DNA from 2 places in the Rossellomorea sp. LjRoot5 genome. Region 1 is predicted to be linked to the other one. Evidence: predicted binding sites of a transcription regulator. Region 1 holds the regulator's gene; the other holds the start of a gene.
The links. Region 1 encodes NrdR, which represses ribonucleotide reductase genes. Its sites were predicted from a motif close to AACACNATATATNGTGTT; they were not measured.
Positions count from the first base shown of each region.

Region 1 (3,176 bases):
TCCACCATGGTCATGGGCAACCGAAAAGTGAAAGTCCTTGCCTGGTACGACAACGAATGGGGCTACTCATGCCGCGTCGTCGACCTGGCAAAATTCGTCGCCAGCAAATTGAACGCCAAACAAGAAGTCAACGTTTGAAAGAACCAACATAAATCATAAAGCAAAACCTTAGAACGTACCTTTTTCAGGTGCGTTCTTTTCTTTTTATAAATGGACAGAGTAAGTTTTCTTAAAAATGAAGGAATCTAGAGGCTATCGTGTAATGTCTGTTTGTAAGTTTTAAAAAGAGTTGATTTCCACTATCTGTAAAAATGTAAAGCTAGTGTAGTACCACAGAGTGGAATGAAGCGGAAGGCACACGACTCCTGCGGGAATAGCGGGACAGTTCGAAATGCGGAGGCGGCTCGCTCAGCCCCGACAAGCATAAGATGAATGGACTAAGAAGGCGTTCTTTTGCCTTCTTGGGCCATTTAGCTTATGACCTCGAGGGGCTCACCGCCAGCCCCGCGGAAAGCAAGTGCCTGCAGCGGAAAGGAACGGTCATGGTTTTTACACCATAGCCAAATCAGATAACCTACCCATATAAAAAACTTTATAAAAATTTATTGCAAAAGAGTTTTAAACAAAGTATACTATTTTTCGTGAACTTCTTATTAGCAAATGAATACTGATTTAACTACTTAAAGGGTTAGGACCTCTTCGGACTAACTTTCCCCCGTGGTAGTTAAGATTTTGCCAAAGGATACGTTCATTTTGACGAAAAAAATTATGTCAAAGGGGGAAATACGAAAATGGAAACAATGGGTCGTCATGTAATCTCAGAATTATGGGGTTGCGATTTTGAAAAATTAAACGATGTAGTAGGAATTGAGAAAACATTCGTAGATGCTGCGCTTAAGTCAGGTGCAGAAGTGCGTGAGGTAGCTTTTCATAAGTTTGCGCCTCAAGGTGTTAGTGGAGTAGTGATTATCTCAGAATCACACTTAACGATCCACAGTTTTCCTGAACATGGTTATGCCAGTATTGATGTATATACTTGCGGTGATTTAGATCCTAATATCGCAGCTGAATATATTGCAGATGCTCTTGGTGCTGACACACGCGAAACAATTGAATTGCCGCGTGGAATGGGTCCTGTACAAGTGAAGAAGTCCCAGGCTCAAGCCCTTTAATCGATAATAACTCAGAAGAGATGCGTGATTCATGCATCTCTTCTTTTTTTTCGCGCGTTCCGACGTGCACTTATGGGTTTTTCAATCGTGCCTTTTCGTGTAAAATAAGGGTAACTAAAGGGAGGAACTTGATATGAGTGGAATACGTACCCTGTTAAAGCGATTTCAATCGGAGTGTGAAACGTCCGATCAGCATGAAGATAAGGAACTGCAATCACGCTATTATAAATCCATGCATCAAGGTGCATTTAATGCAGTACTGGGGTTATTCTCATCGTCAGAATATGACGTGATCTCCCAGTCCAAGGACAGAGGGGAAATTACGGTCCGGAAAAACGGCACGCCTCAATTATTTATCGTTGCCACGGTCATTACCGTGCGGCCGCTTGAAACGGCAGTCGATTTCAAGGTCAGTGCGGATAAAGGGAAGATCTTTGGTACATATACCGTTTTAAAAGCGCAAATCAACCATTATTATCACCAGCTTGATAGCGAATTAAAAAAGGTGAAATAACGCTAAATCCTATAGAAGCTTGTGTAAGTGACAGCTTTTTTATATGATGAAGGTAATAGTATGTAATTACGGAGCTGATATTATGAAATGCCCGTCTTGCCAGCATAATGGTACACGAGTGGTGGACTCACGACCTGCTGATGAAGGACGTTCCATCAGGAGAAGAAGAGAATGTGAAGAATGTACGTTTCGCTTCACGACCTTTGAGAAGGTTGAAGAGCTTCCTTTAATTGTGGTGAAAAAAGAAGGGGTAAGAGAAGAGTTTAGTCGAGAAAAGATTTTGAGGGGACTGATCAAGGCTTGTGAGAAGCGGCCGGTACCTCTTGAGAGATTAGAAAAGATCTCAACAGATATTGAAAAAGACCTGCGGAATCAAGGGGCTTCTGAAGTAGAATCTGTGAAGATCGGTGAGATGGTCATGGATCACCTTGCGAAAGTTGATGAAGTGGCATATGTCCGTTTTGCATCCGTATATCGACAATTTAAGGATATTAATGTATTTATAGACGAATTAAAAGAATTAATAAAAAAAGAGTAGAAGAATGAGCTGAAGATGGAATTCTTTGGCTCTTTTCTCTTTATTTATTGAAAGGTAGAATCCAACTATGATGAAGAAGCATTGGAATGAAATACAGCCGATCGATCACTACACGGTAGGGACACATGGAATGCTTCAGGAATATGACCGGAAAATCATTACGTTTCTATACCAGCCTTTAATCGGTTCCATTTGCTACAGCCTCTATATGAGTTTATGGGGGGAAGTGGAGGAAAATCGGCTCTGGTCGACGGATTCGACCCATTATCACTTGATGAACGTCCTGTCCGTCAATCTTCAGGACGTCTACGAAGCAAGGATGAAGCTTGAAGGGATCGGATTGTTGAAGGTTTATGAAAAAAGGGATGATGAAGACCGCCGTTTTCTTTATGAACTGCAGCCCCCCCTCTCCCCTCAGGAATTCTTTCATGATGGTATGCTGAATGTGTATTTGTACCGTAAGATCGGCCGGACCCATTATTTGCGTTTGAAGAAATTTTTTACGGATGTGTCAGCTGATAAAAGTCAGTACACAGCCATTACCCGATCATTCCAAGATGTTTTCACGTCTGAACCGATTAATTTTCTCCACCATGATGCGAATGTGGATTCGGAAACCGGGTCAGGTGAACAATATATGAAATACGGTAAGAATGATGGACTTGCACTGGACGAAATCGATTTTGATTTTTCGCTGCTGCTAGCCGGGTTATCGGAATCCATGGTCCCGCGCAAAGCCTTTACGCCGAAAGTGAAGGAAACGGTATTGAAGCTGAGCTATCTGTACGGGATCGATCCTCTTCAAATGAAGAATATCGTCTTAAGCTCATTGGATGCGGATGATACGATCGATATCGAATTGCTGCGTAAAACGGCCCGTGACTGGTATGGTATGCAAACAGGTGATCAACTGCCTGATTTGACGACCAGAGTGGAAACGAAGAAGCCTGTA
Region 1 covers NZ_CAXUQN020000001.1:1,400,149-1,403,324, forward strand. The annotation lists gene ACSQ2E_RS07145 (glyceraldehyde-3-phosphate dehydrogenase) at 1-138, shown strand, start outside; gene speD (adenosylmethionine decarboxylase) at 792-1,172, shown strand; gene ACSQ2E_RS07155 (cytosolic protein) at 1,306-1,686, shown strand; gene nrdR (transcriptional regulator NrdR) at 1,769-2,224, shown strand; gene ACSQ2E_RS07165 (replication initiation and membrane attachment family protein) at 2,292-3,176, shown strand, end outside.

Region 2 (3,176 bases), 310 kb from region 1:
CAATTGAGCTTTACGATATCCTGCTCGAAATTCTTCCTCATTCAATGTATTCACGATTCTCTTTTGATAGAAGAACGTAAAAAGTGAATAGATGATGATTCCACCAAGTACGACTAAAAGAATATATAATCCTTCCATCATTCATGCTCCTTTCTACAAGTGCGCTATCTTCTATTATATTCATGAAGTGAGTAAGAATCAAAACAAATTTATTATTTTACAGCAAACACTTTCCAATCTGTTTTTCTTTGTTTTTTCGATTGGATTTGATAGACTAGTAACGGACTTGAATGAAGATGGATTTTTACATATCAATATTAAACAGAAGACGTAAATGAGGTATGCTGCATGAAAAAGGAAACGTGGAGATTTATTGACTCCGGTAATTGTTCTCCCTCTTATAATATGGCTCTTGATGAGGCATTGCTTGATTGGCACAGTGAAGGGAAGATCCCTCCTACGATCCGGTTTTACGGGTGGGATCCAGCGACACTTTCCATCGGTTATTTTCAAAAAGTGGAAAAGGAAATCAATCTTGACGCCGTCAAAGAGCATGGACTTGGTTTTGTGAGACGGCCGACGGGAGGCAGAGGGGTTCTTCATGAACATGAATTGACGTACAGCGTCATCGTTTCAGAAGAACATCCGGAAATGCCGAGAACCGTCACAGAAGCGTACCGTGTCATTTCCGAAGGGATTCTGAAGGGATTTCAAGGTCTTGGTCTCGAAGCCTACTTTGCTGTACCAAGAACGGCGGAAGAGCGGGAAGGATTAAAAAACCCGCGTTCAGCGGTTTGCTTTGATGCTCCGAGCTGGTATGAGCTTGTCGTTGAAGGACGAAAAGTGGCAGGAAGTGCACAGACCAGGCAAAAAGGTGTCATCCTTCAGCACGGTTCGATTCTATTGGATCTTGACGAGGATAAACTGTTCAGCCTGTTTAACTACCCATCTGACAGGGTAAAAGAGCGTATGCAGCGGGCATTTAAAAGCAAGGCTGTTGCGATGAATGAAATCAGTTCCGTACCGGTCACGATGGATATGGCGAAAGAAGCATTCAAAAAAGGTTTTGAGAAAGGATTGAACATCCATCTCGAGCCTTATGAGCTCTCTGAAGAGGAAACACAATATGTTGTGGATCTTGCCGAGTCCCGATACGAATCTGATGAGTGGAATTTTAAACGTTAAAAAATTTTTTGTAGAAAAAAAGCGATGCTTGTCGCTTTTTTCCTATTTTACCAACGATAACGGTGCTTTATTTTATATCAAGTTCTAAATTAATAGAAATGGACGGAGTATTATATGATTTTCTATTCTTTTCTCCCGTTTTCTATTTTTATTGGCATATTAACCGTTTGACAAACAAATGACCTATTGACCCAAAACACAATATATGGTGTGTCGAATAATTTTTCGTACACAATATGTTGTGTTTATTTATTGCTTTTCCAGAATGGCTATGATATCTTAATAATTGATATAATACATCAGTGAAGAAAGCAGAAACTGAAACATTTGAGATAGAAGGAGTTGTCTTTATGACTGTTGCGTCGAAAAATACGATGAAATTAAACACCGAGAGATTAAATAAGGATATTGGATTGTTTCCTCAAGTACATCCCATTACACCGGATATGAAAACTACACACAAAGGTGTATCCCGTCTTGTCATGATCGATCGTTATTCGTTCAAAGACACGGAAAAGATCACTCTTTCCGAAGGAGATTTCGTGGTCCTCACCATCAAGGAAGATCCGAAGTTCCCTGCAAGGGGATTGGGCTACATATCAAGCATCGATTGGGAAACGAAAAAAGCATCTGTCTGGATCGAAGAAGAGTACAGAAGTGCCATCGATAAACCGGAGGAAATGGAGACGGGGATTGTCTCGAGGACACTCGATGTCATTGAAAAACCACTTGAAGTCTACTATGAACAAATTGCGAAGCGTAACGCAACAGGCTTGGCAGAAGTGGAACAAACTCCTGAAAAGAGACAGGTTTGGTTTGAAAAATTCTATCATGAACTAGTGAACCTGCATTTTGTTCCTGCCGGACGGGTCCTGTACGGAGCGGGTGCAGGCACGGACGTAACATACTTCAACTGTTACGTGATGCCATTCGTACAGGATTCCCGCGAAGGTATTTCAGAACACCGCAAGCAGGTGATGGAGATCATGAGCCGAGGCGGCGGAGTCGGAACGAATGGATCGACGCTTCGTCCACGCAATACACTGGCGAAAGGCGTCAACGGTAAATCATCAGGCTCCGTTTCCTGGCTGGACGATATTGCGAAATTGACTCATTTGGTTGAGCAGGGCGGATCAAGACGTGGGGCCCAAATGATTATGTTAACCGATTGGCATCCGGATATTATCGAATTCATTACTTCTAAAATGCAAAACCCGCGTATCCTGCGTTATCTTCTGGAAAACACGGAAGATGAAACCATTAAAAAGGCGGCTCAGGAAAAGTTGAAATTCACCCCTCTTACAGAGCAAGAGGAAGCGATGTATCAAGGGATCCTGAACTACAGACAAATCCCCGGCTATGGTGGATTTGATGCGAAGATCCTTAAGAATGCAGAAGAAAAACTGCGCACAGGCGGAACGTACAGCGTCCATAATTCAGAATTCCTGACAGGGGCGAACATCTCCGTCTGCCTGACAAGCGACTTTATGGAAGCAGTGGAAAACGATCGTGATTATGAACTGCGCTTCCCAGATGTGGAAAGCTATAATGAAGAGCAAATGAAGTACTATAATGAAGAGTGGCACAATGTAGGCGATGTACGTGAGTGGGAAAAGCTCGGATATAAAGTGCGTACCTACCGCAAAATCAAGGCGAAGGAACTGTGGAACCTGATCAATGTGTGTGCAACGTACTCGGCTGAACCTGGAATCTTCTTTATCGATAACGCAAATGATATGACGAATGCGAAAGCATATGGGCAGAAAGTAGTCGCTACGAACCCTTGTGGCGAGCAGCCGCTTGCACCATATTCAGTATGTAACCTGGCAGCTGTCAACCTTGCCCGATTCGCCGATAAAGAAACGAAAACAGTTGATTTTGAAAAATTGAAGCGGACGGTGGAAGTAGGCGTCCGCATGCAGGACAATGTCATCGACGCGACTCCATACTTCCTGGATGAAAATAAGAAGCAGGCTCTCGGAGAGCGACGC
Region 2 covers NZ_CAXUQN020000001.1:1,705,164-1,708,339, forward strand. The annotation lists gene ACSQ2E_RS08685 (rhodanese-like domain-containing protein) at 1-138, opposite strand, end outside; gene ACSQ2E_RS08690 (lipoate--protein ligase family protein) at 349-1,185, shown strand; gene ACSQ2E_RS08695 (vitamin B12-dependent ribonucleotide reductase) at 1,536-3,176, shown strand, end outside.
Region 2: ACSQ2E_RS08695 (vitamin B12-dependent ribonucleotide reductase) is a predicted target of NrdR. The motif match lies at 1,381-1,398, and genes of this name have one in related genera.